Regions from separate parts of the Streptomyces sp. DT190 genome, predicted to be linked through region 4. Evidence: riboswitches for the same ligand, from Rfam matches in the RefSeq annotation. Region 4 holds a riboswitch; each other region holds the start of a gene.

Region 1 (7,284 bases), on a different contig from region 4:
ACGGCGTGTACCGCAGCCGGTGGCCCGCGGCCAGGACCCGGACGAAGCCGTAGAGGTCGTCGCCGCCCCGGGCGGCCGTCCCGGCACCGGTCGCCGGGTCGAAGCCGCCGACCGCGCGCAGCACCTCGGTACGGAACGCCATGTTCGCGCCCGAGCCGAACCGCCCCGCCGTGAACGGGAACAGCGGCTCGTCGCCCGGCGGGTCCGCCGGGTCGTACGTCCTTGGCGTGAAGCCCTTCGCGAAGCCGCCGTGGCTCTCCAGCAGCACCTGGGCCGGTGTCGTCAGCCGCGCGGGCAGGATCAGCCCGGTGCTGCACCCCAGCCGGGGGTCGGCGGCGAACGGCGCGGTCAGCTCGGTCAGCCAGCGCGGGTCGGCCACCACGTCGTCGTCCGTGAAGGCCACGACCTCGCCCCGCGCGGCCGCGAGACCCGTGTTGTGCGCGACGGCCAGGCCCGGCACCGGCTCGCACACGTACCGCACGCGCTCGGCGTACTTCCGCTCGATCAGCTCCCGCGTCTCACCGGTCACGGGCGCGTTGTCCACCACGACGATCTCGCACCGCGGATGGTCCTGGGCGAGCAGCGAGTCCAGCGCCCGGGCCAGCTGCCCGGCACGCTCCCGGGTGGCCACGACGACACTCGCGTACGGCGGTTCCCCCGGCGTATCGGTCTCCACGCCGGCGCACTCCACGCCGGCGCACTCCGCCCGGGCCCGCGCCGCCAGCACAGCCCGCGGATCCGCGCCCTCCGGGACCCGCCCGAGCAGCGTGCCCACCGGGCGGCCATACCGTCTGACCAGGACGAACACCTCGCCGGACGTGATCGGCCGGCTCCCCGGGCCGGATCTGAGCACCGCCTCCTCGCCGTCCAGGTCCACCTCGGCGACCTGCACCGCCCCGATGGCCAGGAACCGCCGTATCTCCTCCTGCGCACGCGCCGAACGGGCCATGCGCCCTCCCCCCTCGTCGTCAGGTACGGCGCAGCCGGGCCGCGCCCTTCAGCGTCCGCGCGGCCAGCGCCGCGAGCCGCGGCCGGCCGCGCACGAAGCGGTGCGCGCGGCGCGCCGGCTCGCGGCTCAGCCAGTGCAGCGCCGCGCCCGCCCCCGGCCGCGTCACCGCGCCCTCGTACACGGGCAGTTCGCCCGTCCTCAGCGCGTCCTTGTACGCGGCCGCGCCCCGCCCCAGGTCGAGCGTGCCGATGCCCTCGGCGGCCGCCGCCGCCGCCATGCGCAGGTGCAGCACCAGCCCCGGCGAGTACTTCGCGAACTCCGGCTCGTAGGCCGGGAACCAGCAGGCCAGCACCGATGCCGAGCGCAGCCCGAAGTGCGCGGCGACGGGCCGCCCGCCCGCGTACAGCACGGACAGCGTGCCGCTGCACTCCGGCGCCCGGGTGCGGGCCAGGTGCCCGACGAGCCGGGTGATCCACTCCTGCGCGAACCGGTCCCGGCGGCCGGTCCTGCGGTACTGCGCCGACTTCCAGTCCATGAGCGTGCGCAGCGCGGCCGGGTCGCGCTCGTCGAACACGAACCGCACCTCGCCGACCTGCCGGCCCAGCCTGCGCTCCTTGGCCAGCGTGGTCTTCAGGAACTTGGGCGACTGGGCGCGCAGCACCGACTCGTAGGTCTCGTAGCCCTTCTCCACGTCGACGACGTAGGTGGCGTGCTCCTCCGCCGCGTACGGGACGAACAGCCGCTGCTCGGCCTCCAGGTTGTCGAAGGCGAAGGACGACAGGGAGCAGGCCCGCAGCAGCCGGTCCGCCTCCAGGTCCAGACCCGGGCGCAGGATCGCGCCCTGTGCGTCCGAGACCCCGAGCCCGATGGCCCGGCCCTGCCCCAACAGGCCGCGCTCGAAGGGCAGGAAGCCGGCCGGCTCCGGGCCCTCGTGGACCACCGCGACCCGGGCCTGCGGCCTCACCAGACCGACGGCCTCGGTGAACTCCGGCTCCATGAAGGGGTTGCGCGGAGACTCCGAGGCGGCGCGCAGCGCACGCCAGCGCTCCTTGTCCTTTTCGCCGAGTTCCCCGGCCCCGGCCACGCGAATGCGCCCACTGCTCAACCTGACCCCCCGATCAAGTCCCCCCTGGACACTTGGAAGGTACCGCTCGATGCGGCCCCTCGGGTAGGTAGCGGACCATGTTGTTGCCAACCGGTGCAGAGGCCCCCAACCGGGCAATCGGTGTGAGCCGTGTGATGAAACGAACGGGCGCGTTGTCCGTATTCTCTGATCATGGCCGCACCCCTCGCATATTCACTCATCGCCACCGACCTGGACGGGACGCTGCTGCGCGGCGACGACACCTTGTCCGACCGGTCCCTCGCCGTACTCACGCGGGTGGCGGACGCCGGTGCCCAGCACCTCGTGGTGACGGGCCGCCCGGCGCCGAGAGTGCGGCCGCTCCTGGACGACCTGCGCTGCACGGGGCTCGCGGTGTGCGGGCAGGGCGCGCAGGTGTACGACGCCGGCGCGGACCGGCTGCTGTGGTCCATCACGCTGGACCGGGAACTGGCCGAGACCGCCCTGGGCAAGATCGAGGCCGAGGTGGGGCAGGTGTACGCGGCGGTCGACCAGGACGGGGTCGACGGGCTCACGCTCATCGAGCCCGGCTACCTCATGCCGCATCCGACGCTGCCCGCGGTGCGGGTCGACCGGCGCGACGAGCTGTGGGGCGAGCCGATCAGCAAGGTGCTGCTGCGCCACCCCTACCTGTCGGACGACGAGCTGGCGGCGACGGCCCGTTCGGTGGTCGGGTCACTGGCGACGGTGACGATGTCGGGGCCCGGCACGGTGGAGCTCCAGCCGTGCGGGGTCACCAAGGCGACGGGCCTGGCGCTGGCCGCCGAGCACCTGGGGCTGCGGCCGGCCGACACCATCGCCTTCGGTGACATGCCCAACGACATCCCGATGTTCGACTGGGCGGCGCACGGCGTGGCGATGGCCAACGGCCATCCCGAACTCAAGGCCGTCGCCGACGAGATCACGCTGTCGAACGAGGACGACGGCATCGCCGTCGTCCTCGAGCGACTGCTGGGCGGGAGTGCTCAGTACGGGCCGTTGACGTTGTCGATCGAGCCGTAGCGGTCGGCCGCGTAGTTGCAGGCCGCCGTGATGTTGGCGACCGGGTCGTACGGGTCGTAGGGGGTGCCGGGCACGTGGTAGGCGGCGAAGGTCGGGTCGATGACCTGGAGCAGGCCCTTGGACGGGGTGCCCTTGGCGGCGTTCGAGTCCCAGTTGTTGATCGCCTGCGGGTTGCCGGACGACTCCCGCATGATGTTGCGGTAGATCCCGTCGTACGAGCCCGGGATGCCCTTCTGGGCCATGATGTCCAGCGCCTCGCGGATCCATCCGTCGAGGTTGTTCGCGTAGGTCTGCGCGGCGGCCGGGGTGGCCTGCGTGACGCCGCCGGCCGGCTTGGCCGGGGCGGACGACGGGGTCGCCTTCTCCGTGGCGGCCTCGGCCGTGGCGACCTTCAGCTTCAGACCCGGGCGGATCAGCTTCGGGTCGTCGCCGACGGCTGCGCGGTTGGCCTTGTACAGCTGCTTCCAGCCGCCGGAGACGTCGTACTTCTCCGCGATGCGGTAGAGCGAGTCGCCCTTGGCCACGGTGTACGTGAGCGACCCGGCGGGCTTGACCGCCTGCGGCACGCTCTGCGCGGCGGGCGCGCTCTGGGGTTCGGCGGCGGTGGCGTGCGTGGCGCCGAGGAGCGGGAGGGTCAGTGCCGCTCCGCCGGTGCCGGCGGCGACGACACCACGGGTGATCGGGTTCCTTCTGGGGCGACGGTGCTTACCTCGTCCGGGCATGGCGATGTTCCTCTCCGGCGCCTGCGAGGTGAGCTGTCGGGTTCGGGCCGGGAGGTGCCCGGCCGCACACGGCGTGGTGCTGTCGTGCGCGGCTTCACCCCGAGCCGGTCCCTGTCACGGACCGGCGACTTACCTGGGTCCCCCGCTCCTGCCCTGCGTGAGTGAGTCGGTGTGTGTGGGGAGTCCGGGCGGTGGCAGGATTCGGCGTCCGCCGGACTGGGCCGGAACGTATGCGAGAGCACATGCCGGGAACAAGCACCGGAGTCACACCGGGCGCCTGTTGACCTTGGTCCGGGGCCGAGGGGGCGCTTGATCCTTTGCGCCTGCCAAGGCTCAACTCGCTTTCCGGGAAAGGGGGAACCCCTCGATGCCCCGCTGGTGGCGCGGAAGGGCCGAAGTGATTCAATTCACTGATCGCGAGCCGGGGCGCAATGTTCCGCAAGGGGAATTTGCTTCATCAATGCCGCAAATCTCGCATAGGTCACGAATTCCCGGAAAGTCGGAACATGTCTGTTCTTATGAGCTGATCGAAAACATGGCGGTCGTGATCGGATACCGCCCGGCCTGTAACCATGGGCGCTGGCGGTGATCGAAACGTGACCGGATACGCTGACTCGAGTGATGGCAGCGACCTATCGACAATCCGCGTAAGCACCGGCAGACACCAGCAGACAGGAGACCCCTCGTGACCGACGTCGGGCCGTTCGGGCTGAGCGTGCGGGACCAGGCTCTGGAAGCCGATGTCCAGGCCGGACTGGCGGCTGTCGAGGAAGGCTTGCTAGAGGCGACCAAGAGTGAGGTGCCCTTCATCACGGAGGCCGCCCAGCACCTGGTGCGGGCCGGCGGCAAGCGGTTCCGGCCGCTGCTCGTGATGCTCGCCGCCCAGTTCGGCGACCGGCACGCGCCCGGGATCGTGCCCTCGGCCGTGGTCGTGGAGCTGACCCACCTCGCCACGCTGTACCACGACGACGTGATGGACGAGGCCGCCGTACGCCGCGGGGTGGACAGCGCCAACGCCCGCTGGGGCAACTCCGTCGCGGTCCTCACCGGCGACTTCCTCTTCGCGCGCGCCTCGCACATCCTGGCCGACCTGGGCCCGGAGGCGGTGCGGGTGCAGGCCGAGGCGTTCGAGCGGCTGGTGACCGGGCAGATCCTGGAGACGGCCGGACCGCAGGACGGGCGCGACCCGGTCGAGCACTACCTGGACGTGCTGGGCGGCAAGACCGGCTCGCTGGTGGCGGTCTCCTGCCGGTTCGGCGCGATGATGTCGGGCGCCGACGAGACGGTCGTGCACGTGCTGACCCAGTACGGCGAGCGGCTCGGCGTCGCCTTCCAGCTCGCGGACGACGTGCTGGACATCGCCTCCGACTCCCACGAGTCCGGCAAGACCCCCGGCACCGATTTGCGCGAGGGCATCCCGACCCTGCCGGTGCTGCGGCTGCGCGAGCGGGCGGCCCGGCTCGGCCTCGCGGAGGACGTCGCCCTGTGCGAGCTGCTGGACTCCGACCTCACCGACGACGACCGGCACGCCGAGGCCCTGCGCCTGCTGCGCGCCCACCCGGCGCTCGAACAGGCCCGCCGGGACACCGTCCGCTACGCCGAGGACGCCCGCTCCGCGCTGGCGCCGCTGCGCGACTGCGCCGCGAAGACCGCGCTCGTGGAACTGTGCGACGCGGTGGTGCACCGGGCCGGCTGACCGCCCGCCGACCCCCGACCCCTACGGGTCGGGGGAGAAGCCGACCCTCCGTGTCATACCCCAGCAGTACGCGGAGTTGAGTCCGGGGTCTGACGTATCTCCCTGGCGGATTTGGTCAGATGGAGACCACGGAACACACCACTCCTCACCAGTTCGGGTGAGAATGGCGGCTCAGGGACGAGTGCGTGGACGACACGGACAGCCGCCGCCGACCACGGAGGTAGGGCACACATGGCACCGTACGCATCCGACGACAGCACGACCGGCGGGGAGGTCGACGAGCAGCACTCCCGGCGGCGCAAGGCCGCGCGGTACGTCGTCCCGGTCACGGTGGTGGGGGTGGCGGCCGCGACGATCGGCCTGGTCCCCGCACTCGCCGACTCCGGTGACCCCGACCTTCCGAAGATCACCGCCCAGCAGCTCATCGAGAAGATCGCCGCGTCGGACACCGAGCAGCTCTCCGGCACGGTGAAGATCAGCACCGACCTGGGCCTGCCGAACCTCGGCGGTCTGGAGTCCGGCCTGATGTCCGGCGCCGCGGGCCGGGACGAGGGCGGCTCCTCCGCCGATCCGACGGCCAAGCTCACCGAACTGGCCTCCGGCACCCACACCCTGCGCGTCGCCGCCGACGGTCCCGACCGGCAGAAGCTGTCGCTGCTGGAGGACGCCGCCGAGTACAGCGTCGTCCACAACGGCAAGGACGTCTGGGCCTACGACAGCAAGTCCAACGAGGTCTACCACGGCACCGCCTCCGAGAGCGCGGAGCACGGCGAGGAGCAGCAGCCGCCGGCCACCCCGAAGGGCTTCGCCGAGGAGGCCCTGAAGGCCGTCGACGGCACGACCTCCGTCACCGTGGACGGCACCGCCCAGGTCGCAGGCCGGGACGCCTACAAGCTGCTCGTGAAGCCGAGGCAGTCCGGCTCGACGGTCGGCGCGATCACCGTCGCCGTGGACGCGGAGACGGGCACGCCGCTGAAGTTCACGCTGACCCCGGCGAGTGGCGGCGCGGCCGTCGTCGACGTGGGCTTCACCCAGGTCAGCTTCGCCAAGCCGGCCGCCTCGACCTTCGACTTCACCCCGCCGAAGGGTGCGAAGGTCACCGAGGAGAAGGACGCCGGCGAGCACCTCGGCAAGGGTTCCCACAAGGGCCTGGAGCAGCGCTTCGGCAAGGACGGGGCGCCCGGGCACGCTCCCGGGGCCGGAAAGGGCCACGGTGAGGGCCCCGACGGCATGAAGACCATCGGCGAGGGCTGGAACGCCATAGCCACCTTCGACACCGGCGGCGAGGGCGTGCCCTCGGGCGACGCCGGCGGCGAGTTCGGCGGCTTCCTCGACTCGCTCGGCGACAAGGTCACCGGGAAGTTCGGCTCGGGCACGGTCTTCTCGACCCGACTGATCAACGCCCTGGTCACCGACGACGGCAAGGTCTACGTGGGCGCCGTCACCAAGGACGCGCTCGTGAAGGCGGCCGACGCCGGGAAGTAGGTCTCCCGCGCGCACGGGGCGGCCGCCCCGCACCGGCGCGGGACGTCGAGAGAACGAGGAAGCCGATGGGCGAACCGTCCGCCACGGAGCCGGAGCGGCGGGGCGAACAGGCCGGGGAACCGGCCATCGCCACCCGCGCGCTCACCAAGCGCTACCGCGGCGGACAACTCGCCGTCGACGCCCTGGACCTGACCGTCCCGGTGGGCAGCGTCTTCGGCTTCCTCGGTCCCAACGGCTCCGGCAAGACCACCACCATCCGCATGCTGATGGGCCTCATCGAGCCCACGTCCGGCACGGCGCGGGTCCT
Region 2 (7,284 bases), on a different contig from region 4:
GCGCGGCGGCCGTGGTCGGCGGGCAGCGGATCACCGTCTCCCAGCTGGAGGAGCGGGTCGGCGAGGTCCGCGCGGCCCAGCGGGCGGCCGTGCAGAACGACGCCCAGTACCAGCAGGCCATCGCCCGGACCGGCACCCTCACCCGGGACACCCTGCAGACCATGGTCCTCGACCGGGTGCTGCACCGCGCCGCCGAGGACGCCGGTGTGACCGTCAGCCGCAAGGAGATCCAGGAGATGCGGTCCGGCCTGGAGGAGCAGGCCGGCGGCGCCGAGGCGCTGGAGACGACCTGGCTGCAGCGGTACGGCATCCCGCCGCAGCGCCTGGAGGAGAACCTCCGCCTCCAGCTGGAGGCCCAGAAGCTCGCCGAGAGGCTCGGCACCGACACCACGCGCCCCGAGTTCTGGAAGGCCCTGTCCGAGGCCTCCAAGGACCTCGACGTCGACCTCAACCCGCGCTACGGCACCTGGGACGTCCAGAAGAGCAGCCGCGCCGACGCCAAGACGCCGTGGCTGCGGGACGTGACGGCGGCGCAGGCCCCGCAGAACATGTAGCCCCGGGCCTCACAGCGGGCCTGTGGACAATCCGGACGGCCCCCTCGGCCGCCCGGAGGGCCTGTGGACAACTCGGACGACCCCCTCGGCCGCCCGGAGGGCCTGTGGACAACTTCGGGCCCGGTCGGCGGCGTGGGATAGCTTCGAACCGTGAACGCCAACAGCCCCGAAGCCACCCCGGGCCCCCGGCCGGCCGCCCCCGACGCGGCCGCCGCCCCCGGCCGTGTCGTCCTGCTCACCACCAGCCACCGCGTCGCCCCCGGCCTGCTGTCCTGGCCCGCCTGGCAGGCCCTGCACGGGGCGGACCGGGTGCTGTGCGCGGACGGCGCGCACCCGCAGCTGCCGTATCTGCGCGAGGCGGGGATCGCGGTCGAGGAGGCGTCCCCGACCGCCCAGGAGCTCGTCGACGCCTGCGCCGGCGGGCGCACGGTGGTCGTCGTGGCGACGGGTGAGGGGGAGCCGGCCCTGACCGACGGACTGGCACGCCTGGCCGGCAGCGGCCGCCTCGCGATGCCGGAGCTGGAGCTGCTGCCCGCCTCCTACGACCTGCCCGGCGCCCGCCTGCTCGACCTGGTGCAGGTCATGGACCGCATCCGGCGCGAGTGCCCCTGGTCGTCCCGGCAGACCCACAAGGGCCTGGCCAAGTACGGCATCGAGGAGGCGTACGAGCTGGTCGAGGCCATCGAGGAGGGCGACCGGGACGAACTGCGCGAGGAGCTCGGCGACGTCCTGCTCCAGGTCGTCTTCCACGCCCGCATCGCCGAGGAGGACCCCGAGGCGCCGTTCTCCGTGGACGACGTGGCCGGCGGGATCGTCGCCAAGCTGATCCACCGCCACCCGCACGTCTTCGGGGACGCGACGGCCACCACCCCCGAGGAGGTCAAGGAGCACTGGCTGCGCACCAAGGCCGTCGAGAAGCGCCGCAGCTCCGTCACCGAGGGCATCCCGCTCGGCCAGCCCGGCCTGGCCCTCGCGGCCAAGCTGGCGTCCCGGGCCCGCACGGCCGGCCTGGACATACCGCTCCCGCCCGTCGAGGGCATCGGCTACGAGCTGCTGGCCCTGGCCGTCCGGGCGGAGTCGGAGGGCGTGGACCCGGAGGCGGCCCTGAGAGCCGCGGCCCGCGCCTACCGGGACGCGATCAGGCAGGCCGAGAGCTGAGCGGACCGGCGCGGGAGAGCGGCGGCGGGCCGGATACCGTCGGGGGGTGACCGACCAGCACCGGCCCAGCCCGCCCGCCTCCGCCCCTGCCCCCGACCTGTTCACCTGGGAGTTCGCGAGCGACCCGTACCCTGCCTACGCCTGGCTCCGCGAGCACAGCCCCGTGCACAGGACACGGCTCCCGAGCGGCGTCGAGGCCTGGCTGGTCACGCGCTACGCCGACGCCAAGCAGACCCTCGCCGACAGCCGGCTCTCCAAGAACCCGGCGCACCACGACGAACCCGCGCACGCCAAGGGCAAGACCGGGATCCCCGGGGAGCGCAAGGCCGAGCTGATGACGCACCTGCTCAACATCGACCCGCCGGACCACACCCGGCTGCGCAGGCTCGTCTCCAAGGCGTTCACGCCCCGCCGGGTCGCCGAGTTCGCGCCGCGGGTGCAGGAACTCACCGACCACCTCATCGACGCCTTCGTGGAGAAGGGGAGCGCCGACCTCATCCACGAGTTCGCCTTCCCGCTGCCCATCTACGCCATCTGCGACCTGCTCGGCGTCCCCCGCGAGGACCAGGACGACTTCCGGGACTGGGCCGGCATGATGATCCGTCACCAGGGCGGGCCGCGGGGCGGGGTGGCGCGCTCCGTGAAGAAGATGCGCGGCTACCTCGCCGACCTCATCCACCGCAAGCGGGAGGCGCTCCCCGCCGAACCCGGACCGGGCGAGGACCTCATCTCCGGCCTCATCCGCGCCTCCGACCACGGCGAGCACCTCACCGAGAACGAAGCGGCGGCCATGGCGTTCATCCTGCTGTTCGCCGGTTTCGAGACGACGGTGAACCTCATCGGCAACGGCACCTACGCCCTGCTCACCCACCCCGAGCAGCGCGCCCGCCTCCAGGCCTCCCTCGCCGCCGGGGAGAGCGGGCTCCTGGAGACCGGCGTCGAGGAACTCCTGCGCTACGACGGCCCCGTCGAGCTCGCCACCTGGCGGTTCGCCACGCAGCCGCTCACCCTCGGCGGGCAGCACATCGACGCGGGTGATCCCGTCCTGGTCGTCCTGGCCGCAGCGGACCGGGACCCGGAGCGGTTCGCCGACCCGGACGTGCTGGACCTGTCCCGCCGCGACAACCAGCACCTCGGGTACGGCCACGGCATCCACTACTGCCTGGGCGCCCCGCTCGCCCGCCTGGAGGGCCAGACCGCCCTCGCCACCCTCCTGACCCGCCTGCCGGACCTCCGCCTCGCGGCGGACCCGGCCGAGCTGCGGTGGCGCGGCGGACTCATCATGCGCGGGCTGCGCACGCTGCCGGTGGAGTTCACCCCGGCCGCAAGGTGACACACCCTCAGCTTTGTGATCTTCACGTGATCTGCGCGGCATGAACTTGTGACAAGTGATCGTCTGCCGATACGTTCACCCATCAACGCGGCCGGGGAACCCCTGCGCCGCGCTGGTCCTTGCTGTCTTGCGAAAGGTTTCCGCATGCTCTCCGGGAACGGTCGGCACCGTCGCCCCCGCCAGGCTCCGGCACTCCTCGTAGCGGCCGGAGTGACCGGCTCCGCCATCGCGATCCCGCTCCTCGGGGCCTCCGGTGCCAGCGCGGCCGACGGCTCGACCTGGGACCGGGTCGCGGACTGCGAGACGGGCGGCGCCTGGAGCCAGAACAGCGGCAACGGCTACTACGGCGGCCTCGCGCTGTCCCAGGAGGACTGGGAGAACCACGGCGGTCTCGAATACGCCGCGAGCGCCGATCTCGCCAGCCGCTCACAGCAGATAACCGTGGCCGAGAGAATCCTCGCCGACCAGGGGGTCGGCGCATGGCGTACCTGCGGACTGCTCTCCGGGCTCCAGCAGGGCAAGGACGCCGACGCGTCCGGCTCGACCGGTGAGTCCGCACCGACCGATTCGCCCGGGCTGCTCGACTCCTCCGAGTCGTCGGAGTCGTCGGAACAGTCCGATTCTTCCGGGGCGTCCTCTTCGCCTTCCTCTTCGTCCTCGCCGTCCGCGTCGGCCTCGCCCGACACGCTGTCGACGCCGGAGGAGGAATCCGCCAAGTCCGACAAGTCGTCTGATTCCGCTTCCGCCGCGCAGGGGGAGGGCCGGGAGTCCGACGGTTCGTCCGAGGCCGCCACCGAGGGGGAGGAGTCCGGCAACTCCCCGCAGGACGAGGGTGCTCCGGCCCTGACCGACACCGGCTCCGGACGCCACCGCGGCCCCAGCGCCGAGGAGAACTCCGAGCCCGTGGACGGCCGTACGGACGAGTCCGCGGGGCGTCACGCCTCGCGCGGCGACGACGCCGCCCGCGACGTCACGGACGGCTCCTACACCGTCCGCACCGGAGACAGCCTCTGGTCCATCGCCGACTCCCTTGACCTCAGCGGCGGATGGCACGCGCTCTACGCCGGGAACAAGGACGCCGTCGGCGCCGACCCGAACCTCATCCGCCCCGGTCAGACGCTTACGACCAGGGTGGAAGCGGACGAGAGGTAGTGGTTCGGGCAGTGCGGAAACGACGGCCGAAGTCACCGCGAATCCGGGTGAGTTCACGTCACGTTTCGTGCTGAATGTCCCGTATGGGTGCGGTGAGAGATAGATCTCAGAAGCCCTGATCGTCTTTGAATTTCGGCGGATCACCTGCCTACGGTCGTGACCGCTCGTCATCGCGAGCCCCGGCTGCCGCAACGCCGAATCCTGCCAGCGGCCGCACGGGAACAGTCGTCGCGTCAAGCGCCGTAGGCAGGAGCGGGGGACCCAAGGTAGGTGCCCGACCGGCCGGTTGTGCCGGAAGGGCTTGGGGTGAAGCCGCGTCCCGTGAGGGGCGTGGCCGGGCAACTCAACCGGCCCGAACCCGACAGCTCACCTCGCAGGCGTCGGTGAGGGGATCTCTCCATGCTGTTTTCCGGCAAGGGCACGCACCGCCGTCCGTCCAAGACCGCTCGCGCCATCGCCATCGCCGGTGTCACCGGTGCCGCCGTCGCCGCCCCGCTGATGGCGGCCGGCAACGCCTCCGCCGCCACCGCCTCCGAGTGGGACGCCGTCGCCCAGTGCGAGTCCGGCGGCAACTGGTCCATCAACACCGGCAACGGTTACTACGGCGGTCTGCAGTTCTCCGCCTCCACCTGGGCCGGCTACGGCGGCACCCAGTACGCCTCCACCGCCGACCAGGCCACCAAGGCCCAGCAGATCGAGATCGCCGAGAAGGTGCTCGCGGGCCAGGGCAAGGGTGCCTGGCCGGTCTGCGGCAAGGGCCTGTCGAGCGCCGGCTACACCGGCGGCGGCTCCACCGACTCCGGCAGCTCCTCGCAGAGCCAGAGCCAGAGCCAGCAGAGCACCGAGACCCGCGAGACCCAGCAGCCGGCCTCCCGCTCCGAGGAGCGCCCGGCCGCCAAGAAGACCGTCACCACCCCGACCGGCAAGAAGGTCAAGAAGGGCGACGGCGAGTACAAGGTCGTCAAGGGCGACACCCTGAGCTCGATCGCGGCCGAGGAGAAGGTCAAGGGCGGCTGGGCGAAGCTCTTCGAGCTGAACAAGGACATCGTCGAGGACGCCAACCTCATCTACCCGGGCCAGCAGCTGCACCTGAAGTAGGCAGCGGCCCGTCCCCGTCCCCACGGGCTCCCCGCCCCGGTGCGTCGTCCCCCGTACGCACCGGGGCGGGGCATTTTCGGGAACCGGCTTTGTTCCGTTCGGAAACAATTTACTCTCGGTTCTGTCCATGGGGTGGGCGACCCGGTGGCCGATCGCCCGGAGCCGGTTAGGCTCATGTCGCGAGCCACCGGCCCGCACCTCGCCGGGTCCACGCGACCCGCGTACCCGCGTCACATCAAGAAGGAGATGCTCGTGCCGTCCATCGACGTCGTCGTAGCCCGGGAAATCCTGGACTCCCGAGGCAACCCCACGGTCGAGGTCGAGGTCGGCCTCGACGACGGCAGCACCGGTCGTGCCGCCGTCCCGTCCGGCGCCTCCACGGGCGCCTTCGAGGCCATCGAGCTCCGCGACGGCGACTCGAACCGCTACCTCGGCAAGGGTGTGGAGAAGGCCGTCCTCGCGGTCATCGAGCAGATCGGCCCGGAGCTGGTCGGCTACGACGCCACCGAGCAGCGTCTGATCGACCAGGCGATGTTCGACCTGGACGCCACCGACAACAAGGGCTCGCTCGGCGCCAACGCCATCCTCGGCGTCTCGCTCGCCGTCGCGCACGCCGCCTCCGAGGCCAGCGACCTGCCGCTGTTCCGCTACCTGGGCGGCCCCAACGCGCACCTGCTGCCGGTGCCGATGATGAACATCCTGAACGGCGGCTCGCACGCCGACTCCAACGTGGACATCCAGGAGTTCATGATCGCCCCGATCGGCGCGGAGTCCTTCTCCGAGGCCCTGCGCTGGGGCGCCGAGGTCTACCACACGCTGAAGAAGGTCCTGAAGAGCAAGGGCCTGGCCACCGGCCTCGGCGACGAGGGCGGCTTCGCCCCGAACCTCGGCTCCAACCGCGAGGCCCTCGACCTCATCCTCGAGGCCGTCAAGGAAGCCGGCTACACCCCCGGCGAGCAGATCGCCCTGGCGCTCGACGTCGCCGCCTCCGAGTTCTACAAGGACGGCGTCTACACCTTCGAGGGCAAGGAGCGCTCGGCGGCCGAGATGACCGAGTACTACGCGGAGCTCGTCGACGCGTACCCGCTCGTCTCCATCGAGGACCCGCTGTTCGAGGACGACTGGGAGGGCTGGAAGACCATCACCGACAAGCTCGGTGACAAGGTCCAGCTCGTCGGCGACGACCTGTTCGTCACCAACCCCGAGCGCCTCGCCCGCGGTATCGAGGAGGGCGCGGCCAACGCGCTGCTGGTGAAGGTCAACCAGATCGGCTCGCTGACCGAGACGCTGGACGCCGTCGAGCTGGCCCAGCGCAACGGCTTCAAGTGCATGATGTCCCACCGCTCCGGCGAGACCGAGGACGTCACCATCGCCGACCTGGCCGTCGCCACCAACTGCGGCCAGATCAAGACCGGCGCCCCGGCCCGCTCCGAGCGCGTCGCCAAGTACAACCAGCTGCTGCGCATCGAGGAGATCCTCGACGACGCGGCGGTGTACGCCGGCCGCAGCGCGTTCCCGCGCTTCAAGGGCTGATCGCCGAAAGGCCCCCAAGAGGCAGCGTCGTACGTACGTCCCCGTACCCGGTCCCGTACCGTGTCCGGGGACGTACGCGCGTAGGACGGTGCAGCGGGAGGCGGACTGACATGGCCGTGAAGGACCGGGACCGGTTCTCCACCGCGACCAGGATCCGGCTGCTCGGTGAGCAGACCGCGGCCCGGGTCTACCGCTCCCAGACCAAGCGGCAGGCCCGCCGCTCCCGGCTGACCGGCCGGGCCGCGCTGCTCGCCCTGGTGATGTGCTCGCTCATCGTGGCCCTGGCCTACCCGATGCGGCAGTACGTCTCCCAGCGTGCCGAGATCGACGACCTGCGGCGCGAGCAGCAGCAGGCCCGCGAGCGGGTCGAACGGCTGCGCGACCTCAAGGCGCGGTGGCAGGACGACGCCTACGCCGAACAGCAGATCCGGCAGCGGTTGCACTACGTCATGCCGG
Region 3 (7,284 bases), on a different contig from region 4:
CGGCGGCCCAGATACACGACGACTCCGACGACTCCCGTGCGTCCGGTACCCGGACTGCCTGAACTGCCCGCCGCGGCTCCGGGCCGTCCCTTCCGGGCTCTTCCCGTCACCTGCTCGGCACCGCTACTTTGTGGCTCCACGACTATAGTTGTCAAACGACAACTGTCCGTTCCGCGTGTCCCCCGGTCTCTTTCGCCGCACCGCAACCGCCCGCCTCCCGTTCGTACCGACACACCTGTCGTGCGGATACCCCGACACCGCCCCGACCTGCGCCGACTGTGGTCTACGTCTCGGCAGGGCCGGTGCGGGGCATGACCGGGGCGAGGGCGGGTAGCGGCGGTGGAGGTGGCCTGTCGGGGGATCGGAGCGGGCCGGAACTACGAGGGAGGGCCCGTGACCGCGACCACGCGCATCGGCACGACGACGGATTCCGCCACCTACGCAGGCGAGGAGCTGCCGCAGATCGCGGAGCCGCAGAAGGTCCCTCCGCAGGACGCGCGCGAGCTGACGGGACAGTTCCTCGACCGCCTGGCGGTGCTGGAGGAAGGCACTCCCGAATACCAGTACGCGCGCAACACGCTCATCGAGATGAACATGTCGCTGGTGCGCTTCGCGGCCCGCCGGTTCCGCTCCGGCGGCCAGTCGATGGAGGACGTCGTCCAGGTCGGCGTGATCGGCCTGATCAAGGCCATCGACCGGTTCGAGGTCTCCCGCGAGGTGCAGTTCACCAGTTTCGCGGTGCCTTACATCGTCGGTGAGATCAAGCGTTTCTTCCGGGACACCTCCTGGGCGGTGCACGTGCCGCGCCGGCTGCAGGAGGCCCGTACGGAGCTGGCCAAGGCCACCGAGGAGCTGGCGTCCCGGCTGGGCCGCGCGCCCCGGGTCGCGGAGCTGGCGGCGCTGATGAACCTGTCCGAGGAGGAGGTCGTCGAGGCGCAGATCGCCGCCAACGGCTACCTGTCCTCCTCGCTCGACGCCACGATCACCGGTGACGCGGAGGAGAGCGACACCAAGCTCTCGGAGTTCATCGGCGGGGAGGACCCGGCGCTGGAACTGGTCGAGGACTTCCACGCCCTGGCCCCGCTGGTCGCCGAACTCGACGAGCGCCAGCGCCTGATCCTGCACCTGCGCTTCGTGGAGGAGCTCACGCAGGCGGAGATCGGCGCCCGGCTCGGCATCTCGCAGATGCACGTCTCCCGGCTGCTCTCCCGCACGGTGGCCCGCCTGCGGTCGGGGATGCTGGCGACCGGCTGAGGCCCATGGGTGAGAGGTGAGCGCGGGACGTGCCGGGGCCGGGCACGTCCCGCGCTCATCGTCGCCCCCGCGGCCCCTCCGTCCCGTCCACGCGGGGGACCGCGGTCCGCCGGGCGGCCAGGAACCCCCGCAGCCCGCGGCTGAGCGCGGCCCGTTCCGCCGGTGCCATCGCCTCCAGTGCCGCGGTGAGGGCCTGGGCGCGGCGCACCGCCACATCGCTCAGGATGCGCTGGCCGTGGGCGGTGAGCCGGAGTTGCACCTCGCGGCGGGTGCCGGGGTGCGGGGCGCGTTCCAGCAGGCCGGCGGCCGCCAGGCGGTCGCAGAGGCGGCTGGCCGTGGGCAGTCCGATGTCCAGCCGGTCGGCCAGGGACGTCAGGTTCAGGCCGGGCGCCGCCTGCAGGGTGCGCAGCGCGCGCAGCTGATGGGGGGACAGTCGCAGCGAGGCCTCCTGGGCGGCGACCGCCCACAGGGCCGTCAGGCTCTCCACGGCATCGGCGATCTGTGCCGCGACGGCTTCCGGGCCATCGCTCCGTCCCCTTGCCCGGTGGTCTCCGGGGCCGTCGAGATCGGTCACGAAACGGTCACTTTCCATAAGCTCCGGGTACTGCGGAGGTCGCCCTCATTCAAAGGCTGTACCCGTAGAGCCGAGTGGCAAGCAGTCCCGTTCGGCGCCGGATCGGACCCGGGTGGCTCAGCCGGCGCTCAGCTCCGTCAGCGCCGCGAGCGGCAGCGTGTGCTGCGTCTGCAGGACCTTGGCGCGCAGATAGCGGACGTTGTGCGCGGTGGTGAAGACGCCGGTCGGTATCCGGTCGCGGACGCCGACGCCCAGGGCGCGCAACTGGGCGGCCTTGTCGGGGTTGTTGGAGAGCAGGTCCAGCTCGCCGACGCCGAGGGCCCGCAGCATCTGCGCCGCGGCCGTGTAGTCGCGGGCGTCCTCGGGCAGTCCCAGCGCCGCGTTCGCCTCGTAGGTGTCCAGGCCCTGGTCCTGCAGGGCGTACGCGTCCAGCTTGTTGTAGAGGCCGATGCCCCGGCCCTCCTGGCGGAGGTAGAGGAGCACGCCGCCGCGCTCGGCGATGCGCTCGACGGCCTCGCGCAGTTGCGGGCCGCAGTCGCAGCGGGCCGAGCCGAACACGTCCCCGGTCAGGCACTCCGAGTGCAGTCGCACCAGCGGGACCGGGCCGGGCTCGCCCAGGACGACGGCCACGTGCTCCCGGCCGTCGGCCAGGCCGTGGAAGGTGACGAGCTCGGCGTCGGCCTCGTAGCCGTCGTGGAAGCGCAGCGGGACCCGGACGCGGGAGCGCGGGGTGGCGAGGACGCTGGGGGTGTCGGGCACGCGGGGCCTCCGGGTTCCGTTCCTGTTCGGCTGCACAGCCGTCTGCCGGGTTGCTTCAGATTTGAAGCAGACCCACGACCGGAACCCTACGCTTGCTTTAAAGTTGAAGCAATAAGGGGTGCCCCGGTGTGGCGTGCGTCACGAACAGGCGCCCGAGGACCGTCGTCGCCACGGCACCTCGTCCGCGTCCGGCCGTCCCCCGTCCTCCTGCAACCCGTGTGCGATCGCCGCGGAGATCTCCTCCAGCTGGCCGACCTGCTCCGGGCTGAGCCGGTCGAACAGGAAGCTCCGCACGGTCGCGACGTGGCCCGGCGCCGCCCGCTCCAGTACGGCGAACCCCTCGTCGGTCAGCGCCGCGACGCTGCCCCGCCGGTCGTCCGCGCACGCCTCGCGCCGCACCATGCCGTCCTTCTCCAGCCGGGTCACGGCGTACGTCAGCCGGCTGCGCGTGATCTTCAGCCGCTCGGCGAGATCCGTCATGCGCAGCCGCCGTTCCGGAGTCTCCGACAGGACCGACAGGATGGAGTAGTAAAGGTGGGGCATGCCGGCGTCCTGCTGGAGCTGCCGGTCGATCGCGTCCTCCAGGAGCAGCGAAGCGGCGATGTAGGCGCGCCAGGCGCGCTGCTCCTCGGGGGTGAGCCAGCGGGTCGTCATGCCGCCAGTGTAAGTTTGTTTCAAACTTGAACCAAGTCTTGTCCCGTCCGCCGTCCCGACCAGCCGCGGAGCGCCGATGTCCCACCCGTACGTCCTGCTGTCCGCCGCCGTCTCCCTCGACGGCTACCTGGACGACACCGGTCCCGAACGCCTGCTGCTGTCCAGCCCGGCCGACTTCGACCGGGTCGACGAGGTACGCGCCGCCGCCGACGCGATCCTGGTCGGTGCCGGGACGATCCGCGCCGACAACCCGCGGCTGCTGGTGAACTCGCCCGGGCGCCGCGCCGCTCGGGTGGCCGCCGGCCGGCCCGAGTACCCGCTCAAGGTCACCGTCAGCGGCTCCGGCGAGCTCGACCCGGACGCCCGCTTCTGGCACACCGGCGGCGAGAAGGTCCTGTACACGACCGACCGCGGCGCCGAACGGGCCCGGGCCCTCGGCATCGCCGCCGACGTCGTCCCGCTCGGCCCGGATCTCGACTGGCGCCGGCTCCTCACCCACCTGCACGACGTCCGGGGCGTGGGCCGGCTCATGGTCGAGGGCGGCGGCCTGATCCACACCCAGCTGCTCACCCAGGGCCTCGCCGACGAACTGCAGTTGGTCCTCGCCCCGCTCTTCGTGGGCGACCCGCAGGCCCCCCGCCTCTTCGGGCCGGGCGGCTACCAGGGCGGCCGGCTCCGGCTGCTCCAGACGCGGCGGATCGAGGACGTCGTCCTCATGCGCTACGCGCCCACCGCCCCGGGCACCGGCGGTCTGCCCGTCGCCGCCGACCACCACTGGCTGGCCCTGGCGTGCGAACTGGCGGAGCGCTGCCCGCCCTCGGACACGGCGTTCAGCGTGGGCGCGGTGGTGGTCGCCGCCGACGGTACGGAACTCGCCCGCGGCCACTCCCGCGAGGGCGGCGACCCGGTCGTGCACGCCGAGGAGGCGGCCCTGGCCAAGACCGACCCGGCCGACCCGAGGCTGGCCGGCGCGACGGTGTACTCCAGCCTGGAGCCCTGTGCCCGCCGGGCCTCCCGGCCCGCGCCCTGCGCCCGGCTGATCCTCGACGCGGGCGTGCGCCGGGTGGTCACCGCCTGGCGCGAGCCGGACACCTTCGTGGCGGCGGCCGACGGCAGCGGTGTCCTGACCGCCGCCGGAGCGCAGGTCGTGGTCCTGCCGGAGCACGCCGAGCGGGCCCAGGCGCCCAACCGCCACCTGCTGTCCTGAGCACCCGGGGACGGGTGTGGCACGAGCTGTCCTGCGCATGGCGTACACTGGAGTCACAACGACGCGGGGTGGAGCAGCTCGGTAGCTCGCTGGGCTCATAACCCAGAGGTCGCAGGTTCAAATCCTGTCCCCGCTACTGAAGGCCGAGGGCCGGAATCCGAAAGGGTTCCGGCCCTCGGCGTGTTCGGCCCTCGCCGTCACCGGCACACCGGTCCTCACACAGGGTGATCGAATCCTCCCTCTGTGCATAACAACTGACACACCGTCAGAACTGTTGTGGCGCCTGGGGGGCAGTCAACTCGCCCGATTTAAGCCAGTCATGGCAGGTAAGTCCACGTGAAAAACGTTAATGATCAAGCGGAACCGCTGGAATACGCACCGCGCCTCCATTAACGTTCGATAACGCAGCGCGGTCGTCCCAGCCGTCACAGAAGGCGGCTCCGTGCGCACGCGCCGAATCCCGAAAGGGAACCGGGGAACCACCACTTGGGGTGAATCGAGCGGATGCCGCCGTGGAAGCACGGCCGGTATACGCGCGTAGGAGACCTTCCTGCTCCGAACCCGTCAGCTAACCCGGTAGGCGAGAAGGAAGGAAAGGAGTACGCCCACGTGGCGTCCAACCGGCCTGCCCCCGCGGCCCCGTTCGCGACGGAACAGCGCGACACCGAAGTCTTCGGCTACGGCGGTCAGCGCACCGACGAGGGCCCGTTCCAGGAGTGGAACCCCACCGCGGAGTCCATCCGTCCCGTCCGTGGCCGGCATCGCGTCACCAAGCAGCGCGGCGGAGGGCTCGCCCGCAGCTCCACCGTCCTGGGCGTCGGCGTCATAGCCGCCGTCGGCGCCGGCGGCATGGCCAGCGCCCAGACCGGCAAGCCGCCGGTGTCGATCTCCGTGCCGGACCTTCCCTCGGTGGGTTCCCTCATCTCGGACGACGACACCCCCGAAGGCTCCGCCACTCCGCTCAGCGACCTCACCACGGCCGCGGCGGACACCGACCAGAGCGGCTCCGGCGCCGGTGAGGCCCTGCGCGCCCGGATCATGGCCCAGGTCGAGCACCAGCAGGAGCAGATCGAGACCAAGGCCGCCGAGGAGGCCGCCGCCGCCGCGGAGAAGGCCGCGGCCGAGGCCGCCGCCAAGGCGGAGAAGGAAGCCAAGGCCAAGGCCGCCGAGGCCAAGCGCAAGGCGGAGGAAGAGGCCCGCAAGAAGGCCGAGGCCGAGCGGCTCGCCGCCCTCGCCAAGCAGTACACGCTGCCGACCTCCTCGTACACCATCACCTCCAGCTTCGGCCAGGCCGGCGCCTACTGGTCCTCCGGCTACCACACCGGACTGGACTTCGCCGCCCCCACGGGCACGCCGATCAAGGCGGTCCACAGCGGCACCATCACCGAGGCGGGCTGGAACGGCTCGTACGGCTACAAGACCGTCCTCACCCTCGATGACGGCACGGAGATCTGGTACGCGCACCAGTCGTCCATCGGCGTCAGCGTCGGCCAGAAGGTCAGCACGGGTGACGTCATCGGGCGCGTCGGCGCCACCGGCAACGTGACCGGGGCGCATCTGCACCTGGAGGTCCACTCCGGCGGTTCCAGCAGCGGCATCGACCCGATGGCCTGGCTGCGGGACAAGGGCCTCAACCCGTAAGCGCCGAGCACCTCGAGAAGCACCGGCAGCCCTGACGACGCCCCCCCGGCGTCAGGGCTGCCGGTCTTTCCTTTCGGGCTTTGGGCTGTGGGCTGTGGGGTTGCGGGCTGCGGGGGTGGGGGCGGGTTCTGAGGGCCGGAGCCCGGTCTGGGGTCAGGACCTGTAGGGGTTGTATGCCGGGTGCGCGGTGGGGCGGGGGGCGTAGCCGGTGGGGTGGCCGTGGGCGGGTGTGTGGCCGTAGGTGTGGCCGTATGGGTGGCCTTGGCCGTACGTCCCGGGCATCGGCCACGACGGGGGCGTCACCGGTGTCGGAGGGGCCGTGATCCGGGCCGCGTGGTCCAGGGCCGGGCGGGCCGCTTCCCGGCGGCGCCACAGTTCGGCGAGCAGTTCCATCTCCCGTACGGCGAAGTCGGATCCCGCCCGGCCGCGGCGGGCCCGGTGCCGCAGGAACGCCAGGGACGTCGCGTACGCCTCGTACCGCGCCACCTCCCGGGCCGCCGCCTTCCCCGCGTGCCGGCGTGCGTACTGGCGGGCGATCCGGCGTGCCCGCATCGAGCCCAGCGCGTACGGCTCGGTCGGGGCCAGCCAGCCGGCGACCGCGTAGGCGGGCAGCTCCGCGCGCACGGTCCGCAGCTCACGCTGCCGCGTCCAGATCACCAGCCAGGTCAGCAGCGCGAAGATCGGCACCATGAAGGCCGCGTACACGGCGAAGAACCCGTACTCCCCGAACGCCGACGAGCCGTTCCACATCGCGTGCATCCCCATCGCCAGCAGCAGCCCGGCGAGCGGGAAGGCGACGCGGCGCAGGTGCTGGCGGTCCGCGGAGAGCGCCGCGACGCCGAAGCCGATGCCGGTCAGGACGGTGAACAGCGGGTGCGCGAACGGCGACATGATGATGCGGACGAAGAAGGTCGCCGCCGTGACGGAGGCGATGCCGCTGCCGCCGGTGAGCTGGTCGGTGCCGAAGGCGGTGCCCAGGTAGAGGATGTTCTCCGTGAACGCGAAGCCGGTCGCGGTGACACCGGCTATGACCACGCCGTCGACGATGCCGGTGAAGTCGCGGCGGCGGAAGAGGAAGACCAGGAGCACGGCCGCCGCCTTGGCCGACTCCTCGACCACCGGCGCTATCACCGTCGCGCCGAGGGTGTCCGCGCTGGACGGGTCCGCGGTCGCGGTCGCTATCCATCTCGTGGCG
Region 4 (7,284 bases):
GGCTCCGGCCAGGTCAAGGGCAACGGCCACTTCGAGCTCGTCCAAGGCGCGGGCGGCTCGCTGAACGGCACGACGAGCTTCGAGCGGACCAACTACTTCGAGACCATGCCCGCCCACCAGCTGGAGCTCGCGCTCTGGCTGGAGGCCGACCGGATGGGCTCCCTGCTCGCCGCCCTCGACGACGAGTCGATGGAGAACCAGCGGGACGTCGTGAAGAACGAGCGCCGCCAGCGCTACGACAACGTCCCCTACGGCACCGCCTTCGAGAAGCTCACCGCCCTCGCCTACCCCGAGGGCCACCCCTACCACCACACCCCCATCGGCTCCATGGCCGACCTGGACGCGGCCACCCTGGAGGACGCGCGCGCGTTCTTCCGCACGTACTACGCGCCGAACAACGCCGTGCTCTCCGTGGTCGGGGACATCGACCCGGAGCAGACCCTGGCCTGGATCGAGAAGTACTTCGGCTCCATCCCCGGCCACGACGGCAAGCCCGCGCCGCGTGACGGCTCGCTGCCCGAGATCATCGGCGAGCAGCTGCGCGAGGTCGTCGAGGAGGACGTCCCGGCGCGCGCCCTGATGGCCGCCTACCGCCTGCCGCACGACGGCACGCGCGCGTGCGACGCGGCCGACCTGGCCCTCACGGTCCTCGGCGGCGGCGAGTCCTCCCGCCTGTACAACCGCCTGGTACGGCGCGACCGTACGGCCGTCGCGGCGGGCTTCGGCCTGCTGCGGCTCGCCGGGGCGCCCTCCCTGGGCTGGCTGGACGTGAAGACGTCCGGCGACGTGGAGGTGCCGGTCATCGAGGCCGCCATCGACGAGGAGCTCGCCCGGTTCGCCGAGGAGGGCCCCACGGCCGAGGAGATGGAGCGCGCCCAGGCCCAGCTGGAGCGCGAATGGCTGGACCGGCTCGGCACGGTCGCCGGCCGCGCCGACGAACTGTGCCGCTACGCCGTGCTGTTCGGCGACCCGCAGCTGGCGCTCACCGCCGTGCAGCGTGTCCTGGAGGTGACGGCGGAGGAGGTCCAGGAGGTCGCCAAGGCCCGCCTGCGCCCCGACAACCGCGCGGTGCTCGTCTACGAGCCCGTCGCCGACGAGAACGACGAGACCGCTGACGAGACCGACGACGCCGACACCGCCGGGGACACCGCAGCCGCGGCCGGCGACGAGAACGAGGAGGCGGCCAAGTGACCGAGCTCGCCACGATGGACTTCCACCCCCGGCCGCAGGCGGGCGAGGCCCGGCCGTGGGCCTTCCCGGCCCCCGAGCGCGGCACGCTCGGCAACGGCCTGACGGTGCTGCGCTGCCACCGCCCGGGCCAGCAGGTCGTCGCCGTGGAGGTGCTGCTGGACGCGCCCCTGGAGGCCGAGCCGGCCGCCCTGGACGGCGTGGCCACGATCATGGCGCGCGCCTTCTCCGAGGGCACCGACAAGCACTCCGCCGAGGAGTTCGCGGCCGAGCTGGAGCGGGCCGGCGCGACCCTGGACGCGCACGCCGACCACCCCGGTGTCCGGATCAGCCTGGAGGTCCCGGCCTCCCGGCTCGCGAAGGGGCTCGGTCTGGTCGCCGACGCCCTCAGGGCGCCCGCGTTCGCGGACAGCGAGGTCGAGCGGCTGGTCCGCAACCGCCTCGACGAGATCCCGCACGAACTGGCCAACCCCTCCCGCCGCGCCGCCAAGGAGCTCTCCAAGGAGCTGTTCCCGGCCGGTTCGCGCATGTCGCGGCCCCGGCAGGGCACCGAGGAGACGGTCGCCGCGATCGACTCCGCCGCCGTCCGCGCCTTCTACGAGAAGCACGTCCGTCCCGCCACGGCGACCGCCGTGGTCGTCGGCGACCTCACGGGCATCGACCTGGACGCCCTGCTCGCCGACACCCTGGGCTCCTGGACCGGTTCGTCGGCCGAGCCGCGGCCGGTGCCGCCGGTGACCGCCGACGACACCGGCCGGGTCGTCATCGTGGACCGCCCGGGCGCCGTCCAGACGCAGTTGCTGATCGGCCGGATCGGCCCGGACCGGCACGACCGTGTCTGGCCCGCGCAGGTGCTCGGCACGTACTGCCTCGGCGGCACCCTCACCTCCCGCCTGGACCGGGTCCTGCGCGAGGAGAAGGGCTACACCTACGGGGTGCGGTCCTTCGCCCAGGTGCTGCGGTCCGCGCCGGACGGGACCGGTGCCTCGATGCTCGCCATCAGCGGTTCCGTGGACACCCCCAACACCGGCCCCGCCCTGCAGGACCTGTGGACGGTGCTGCGCACCCTCGCCGCCGAGGGGCTGACCGACGCCGAGCGGGACGTGGCCGTGCAGAACCTGGTCGGCGTGGCACCGCTGAAGTACGAGACCGCGGCGGCCGTCGCGAGCACGCTGGCCGACCAGGTCGAGCAGCACCTGCCCGACGACTACCAGGCCACGCTCTACCGCCGGCTCACCGAGACCGGCACGGTGGAGGCCACGGCGGCGGTCGTCAGCGCCTTCCCCGTGGACCGTCTGGTGACCGTCCTCGTGGGCGACGCGGCGCAGATCAAGGCCCCGGTGGAGGCCCTCGGCATCGGCGCCGTCACGGTCGTGGCCGCCGAGTAGCGGCCCGCGCGCAGGGGCCCTGGTTGTCTTCTAAGGCACCAGGGCTCCTTTATGCCCGAATTGGGGCGGGAGTTGCCCGTCTGCCCTGTGGGATGCGCTACAAAAGCCGCGATCCGTTTGGGAATTGAAAGTGGCCCCGCTTAGCGTCGTCCGGGCTGTTCGTCAGGCAGTGCGCCGCACCCGCGGCACCGGACAGTCATCGCCGAGTCCCCGTACGGCGCGAGCCAGGGGAGCCGGGGACCCACGCAGTCCCTGGGGTGAATCGGGCGCCCGCGCGAGTCGCGAGGGGGCCCGTAGGAGACCTTCCTGCTCCGAACCCGTCAGCTAACCCGGTAGGCGAGAGGGAAGGAAAGGACCAGCCACTTCATGGCGTTCACTCGCGCCACCGGCAAGCATCGCCGCCCCAGCAGGATCCAGCGCGGCACGGCCCGCGCGGCGGGCGTCGCGGCTCTCGCCACCACCGGTGTGATCGGCACCGTCGCCGGCCCGGCCTTCGCCGCCAATGAGCCCGCCGTCGAGCAGACCGGCCTCACCCCCGTCATCACCATGGGCGACACGGTGGCCCAGCAGATCGACGCCCAGGCGGTCGCGCAGAAGCAGGCGGCCGAGGAGGCCGCCGCCAAGAAGAAGGCCGAGGAGGCCGCGCGCGAGCGCGCCGCCGAGGTGGCCCGGAAGGCCAAGGAGGCCGCCGAGAAGGCCCGCGAGGCCAAGGAGCGCGCCGCCCGCGAGGCCGAGCGCAAGCGCCTCAACAGCTTCGTGTCCCCGATCCCGGGCTCCTACGTCTCCACCGGCTACAAGGCCGGCGGCGCCGTCTGGTCCTCCGGCAGCCACACCGGCATCGACTTCCACGCCGCCACCGGCACCTCCGTCCACGCGGTCGGCATGGGCACGGTCGTCGAGGCCGGCTGGGGCGGCGCCTACGGCAACCAGGTCGTGATCAAAATGAACGACGGGACGTACACCCAGTACGGCCACCTGTCGTCCGTCGGCGTCTCGGTGGGCCAGCAGGTCACCCCGGGCCAGCAGATCGGCCTGTCCGGCGCGACCGGCAACGTGACCGGCCCGCACCTGCACTTCGAGGCCCGGACCAGCCCCGAGTACGGCTCGGACATCGATCCCCTCGCCTACCTCCGCTCGCACGGCGTGAACCTCTGACGCCACCTCCTGCGCATCCGAAAGGCCCCGGCTCGCCGAGCCGGGGCCTTTCGGCATTCTCCGGACGCCGTGTCCAAAAAATATCCATGGATTCCGGGCTGCCGTCGGAAATTCCGGCTGATTGCAATAGAGTCACGGAACACGCGTCACTCTTCGACGTTTCACGGGGATTAAGCGGAGGTCGGGTCATGCGTATTCCCGCGCACTCGGTGTGCACGGCCATCCGGGACGACATCGTCGCGGGTGTCCACGAGCGCGGCAGCCGGCTCACCGAGGAGCTCCTGGCACGCCGCTACGGCGTCTCGCGCGTCCCCGTCCGGGAGGCCCTGCGCACGCTGGAGGCCGAGGGCTTCGTGGTGACCCGGCGGCACGCGGGCGCGTGCGTGGCCGAGCCCACCGAGCAGGAGGCCGCCGATCTGCTGGAGATGCGCGCGCTGCTGGAGCCGCTCGGCGCGGCCCGTGCCGCCCAGCGCCGCACCGAGGCCCATCTGAAGGTCCTGCGCGGCCTGGTCCGGCTGGGCCAGGAGCGCGCCCGCCGGGGCACCAGCGACGATCTGCGCTCCCTGGGCGGCTGGTTCCACGAGACGCTGGCCCAGGCCTCCGGCAGTCCCGCCCTGATCGCGATGCTCACCCAGCTGCGCCACAAGATCGCCTGGATGTACGCGGTGGAGGCGCCGGCCGATCCGGTGGAGTCCTGGACCGAGCACGGCGCGATCGTGGACGCGGTGGCGCGCGGCGACAGCGAGCGCGCGCGGGCGGTCACGGTGCTGCACGCCGAGCGCGCGAGGTCCGCCCACCGGCTGCGGCCGGGCGCCCCGGGGGACCGCGGCGAGCGTGTGAGGAACTCGCAACATCCCGTAAACACGGCGAGCCTGCGGCATTAACACGGAAGCCGTATACAAAGAGTGGCAGTTTCGCGGGGGATTTATTCTGCTGCCTTTTTCGGGCGGTCCGGTGCGCCGCGTGAATTCGAGGCGCTCCGCTTCCCGGAAATGAGTGAAGCCGCGCCGGCCCGAAAGGCCGGCGCGGCTTCACCCGTGAAAGCCGCTCGAACGACTCAGACGGTCTCGGGCAGCTCCTCCAGGCCCTCGGAAACCAGCTTCGCCAGCCGGTCCAGGGCGGCGTCCGCGCCTTCGGCGTCGGACGCGAGGACGATCTCCTCGCCACCCTGGGCGCCGAGGCCCAGGACGGCGAGCATGGAGGCCGCGTTGACGGGGTTGCCGTCTGCCTTGGCGATCGTCACCGGGACGCCTGCGGCCGTGGCGGCTCGGACGAAGATGGAGGCGGGGCGGGCGTGGAGGCCCTCGGCCCAGCCGACGTTGACGCGGCGCTCAGCCATGTGTTGCTGCCCTTCGCTGTTCAGGGTTGTCTAGACCAGTTTCCCACACGTGAAGCCCGGGGCGGGACCTGTCGTTCCGCCCCGCGGGTGCCGTCGGGTCGCGGCCTCGACCCGACTGACGCCCTCCACAGACTGCCTCGCGCCGTTGTCAGGCGCTAGCCGTACTCTGGGGCCCATGCAGACCTCGCCGGACCGGCACGAGTATCCCGCCCACTGGGAAGCCGACGTGGTGCTGCGCGACGGGGGTACCGCGCGCGTCCGGCCCATCACCGTCGATGACGCCGAGCGTCTGGTCAGCTTCTACGAGCAGGTCTCCGACGAGTCGAAGTACTACCGCTTCTTCGCGCCGTACCCTCGCCTGTCCGCCAAGGATGTCCACCGCTTCACGCACCACGACTTTGTGGACCGGGTGGGACTCGCGGCCACGGTCGGCGGCGAGTTCATCGCCACCGTACGCTACGACCGGATCGGCGCCGACGGAACGCCCGCGTCCGCACCCGCCGACGAGGCCGAGGTCGCCTTCCTCGTGCAGGACGCCCACCAGGGCCGCGGCGTCGCCTCCGCCCTCCTGGAGCACATCGCCGCCGTCGCCCGGGAGCGCGGCATCCGCCGTTTCGCCGCCGAGGTGCTGCCCGCCAACACCAAGATGATCAAGGTGTTCACGGACGCCGGGTACACCCAGAAGCGCAGCTTCGAGGACGGCGTGGTCCGCCTGGAGTTCGACCTGGAGCCCACCGACCGCTCCCTGGCCGTGCAGTACGCGCGCGAACACCGCGCGGAGGCACGGTCCGTGCAGCGGCTGCTCGCCCCCGGCTCGGTCGCCGTCATCGGCGCCGGACGCACCCCGGGCGGGGTGGGCCGCAGCGTCCTCGGCAACATCCGGGACGCCGGCTTCACCGGCCGCCTCCACGCCGTGAACAAGGCCCTCCCCGACGACCAGAAGGAGCTCGACGGGGTGCCGGCCCACCGTTCCGTGCGGGACATCGACGGCCCCGTGGACCTCGCGGTCGTCGCCGTACCCGCCGAGCAGGTCCCCGAGGTCGTCACCGAGTGCGGCGAACACGGCGTGCAGGGACTCGTCGTCGTCTCCGCCGGGTACGCCGAGAGCGGCCCCGAGGGGCGCGACCGCCAGCGGGCCCTCGTGCGCCAGGCGCGCACGTACGGCATGCGCATCATCGGCCCGAACGCCTTCGGCATCATCAACACCTCCCCCCGGGTGCGGCTCAACGCCTCCCTCGCCCCCGAGGTGCCCCGCCCGGGCCGGATCGGCCTGTTCGCCCAGTCCGGCGCCATCGGCGTCGCCCTGCTGTCCCGGCTGCACCGGCGCGGCGGCGGCGTCACGGGCGTGACGGGCGTCTCCACCTTCGTCTCCTCCGGCAACCGCGCGGACGTCTCCGGCAACGACGTCCTGCAGTACTGGTACGAGGACCCCGACACCGACGTCGTCCTCATGTACCTGGAGTCCATCGGCAACCCCCGCAAGTTCACCCGCCTCGCCCGCCGGACCGCCGCCGCGAAGCCGCTGGTCGTGGTCCAGGGCGCCCGGCACGGAGCGGCGCCGCAGGGGCACGCCGTACGGGCGACCCGGCTGCCGCACGCCACGGTCTCGGCCCTGCTGCGGCAGGCCGGCGTGATCCGGGTGGACACCATCACCGAGCTGGTGGACGCGGGCCTGCTCCTCGCCCGTCAGCCCCTGCCCGCCGGCCCCCGGGTGGCGATCCTCGGCAACTCCGAGTCCCTCGGCCTGCTCACGTACGACGCCTGCCTCGCCGAAGGACTGCGGCCGCACCCCCCGCAGGACCTGACCACGGCCGCCTCCGCCGCCGATTTCCACGCGGCCCTCTCACGCGCCCTGGCCGACGACCGGTGCGACGCGGTGGTCGTCACCGCCATCCCGGCGGTGGGGGAGGGCTCGGTCGCGGACGCGGCCCTGGCCCAGGCCCTGCGCTCGGCCGCGGCAGCCGCCCCGGCCAAGCCGGTCCTGGTGGTCCACGTGGAGCTCGGCGGCCTCGCGGAGGCCCTGTCGGCGGCGGCGAGCACGGCGCCCCAGGCGGAGGCGGACAAACCCCCGCTGCCCACCACCTCCGAACCGGCGTCCGCGGGGGCCGCATCTCCGGCGGCCGGGTCCGCCACGGCCGGGACTGCCGCGGCCGGGTCCGCCACCGCCGGACCTCCCGCGGCCGGGTCCGCCACGGCCGGGCCGGCCGCCGCCGG

The links. Region 4 has a riboswitch for cyclic di-AMP ahead of ACPXCS_RS09245 (M23 family metallopeptidase). Riboswitches for the same ligand answer to the same signal wherever they lie in the genome.
Region 1: it holds a riboswitch for cyclic di-AMP, as region 4 does, so the genes downstream of both, ACPXCS_RS26570 (transglycosylase SLT domain-containing protein) here and ACPXCS_RS09245 (M23 family metallopeptidase) in region 4, are expected to answer to the same signal.
Region 2: it holds a riboswitch for cyclic di-AMP, as region 4 does, so the genes downstream of both, ACPXCS_RS14195 (transglycosylase family protein) here and ACPXCS_RS09245 (M23 family metallopeptidase) in region 4, are expected to answer to the same signal.
Region 3: it holds a riboswitch for cyclic di-AMP, as region 4 does, so the genes downstream of both, ACPXCS_RS03375 (M23 family metallopeptidase) here and ACPXCS_RS09245 (M23 family metallopeptidase) in region 4, are expected to answer to the same signal.

What each region holds. Positions count from the first base shown of each region.
Region 1 is NZ_JBNCNM010000017.1:13,212-20,495, reverse strand. Features, by position in the region: gene ACPXCS_RS26585 (glycosyltransferase) at 1-949, opposite strand, end outside; gene ACPXCS_RS26580 (GNAT family N-acetyltransferase) at 969-2,054, opposite strand; gene ACPXCS_RS26575 (HAD family hydrolase) at 2,226-3,074, shown strand; gene ACPXCS_RS26570 (transglycosylase SLT domain-containing protein) at 3,038-3,796, opposite strand; cyclic di-AMP (ydaO/yuaA leader) riboswitch at 3,800-3,978, opposite strand; gene ACPXCS_RS26565 (polyprenyl synthetase family protein) at 4,482-5,492, shown strand; gene ACPXCS_RS26560 (LolA family protein) at 5,724-6,977, shown strand; gene ACPXCS_RS26555 (ATP-binding cassette domain-containing protein) at 7,043-7,284, shown strand, end outside.
Region 2 is NZ_JBNCNM010000006.1:250,845-258,128, forward strand. Features, by position in the region: gene ACPXCS_RS14175 (SurA N-terminal domain-containing protein) at 1-554, shown strand, start outside; gene ACPXCS_RS14180 (nucleoside triphosphate pyrophosphohydrolase) at 705-1,712, shown strand; gene ACPXCS_RS14185 (cytochrome P450 family protein) at 1,759-3,045, shown strand; gene ACPXCS_RS14190 (transglycosylase family protein) at 3,190-4,197, shown strand; cyclic di-AMP (ydaO/yuaA leader) riboswitch at 4,426-4,592, shown strand; gene ACPXCS_RS14195 (transglycosylase family protein) at 4,597-5,295, shown strand; gene eno (phosphopyruvate hydratase) at 5,548-6,828, shown strand; gene ACPXCS_RS14205 (FtsB family cell division protein) at 6,939-7,284, shown strand, end outside.
Region 3 is NZ_JBNCNM010000002.1:1,554-8,837, reverse strand. Features, by position in the region: gene ACPXCS_RS03410 (MarR family transcriptional regulator) at 1-62, shown strand, start outside; gene ACPXCS_RS03405 (RNA polymerase sigma factor SigF) at 394-1,254, shown strand; gene ACPXCS_RS03400 (MarR family winged helix-turn-helix transcriptional regulator) at 1,310-1,828, opposite strand; gene ACPXCS_RS03395 (GTP cyclohydrolase II) at 1,946-2,587, opposite strand; gene ACPXCS_RS03390 (MarR family winged helix-turn-helix transcriptional regulator) at 2,726-3,241, opposite strand; gene ACPXCS_RS03385 (dihydrofolate reductase family protein) at 3,318-4,448, shown strand; tRNA gene ACPXCS_RS03380 (tRNA-Met) at 4,511-4,584, shown strand; cyclic di-AMP (ydaO/yuaA leader) riboswitch at 4,890-5,046, shown strand; gene ACPXCS_RS03375 (M23 family metallopeptidase) at 5,058-6,089, shown strand; gene ACPXCS_RS03370 (PrsW family intramembrane metalloprotease) at 6,243-7,284, opposite strand, start outside.
Region 4 is NZ_JBNCNM010000003.1:537,437-544,720, reverse strand. Features, by position in the region: gene ACPXCS_RS09255 (M16 family metallopeptidase) at 1-1,191, shown strand, start outside; gene ACPXCS_RS09250 (M16 family metallopeptidase) at 1,188-2,576, shown strand; cyclic di-AMP (ydaO/yuaA leader) riboswitch at 2,767-2,930, shown strand; gene ACPXCS_RS09245 (M23 family metallopeptidase) at 2,943-3,731, shown strand; gene ACPXCS_RS09240 (GntR family transcriptional regulator) at 3,920-4,615, shown strand; gene ACPXCS_RS09235 (HPr family phosphocarrier protein) at 4,789-5,070, opposite strand; gene ACPXCS_RS09230 (GNAT family N-acetyltransferase) at 5,246-7,284, shown strand, end outside.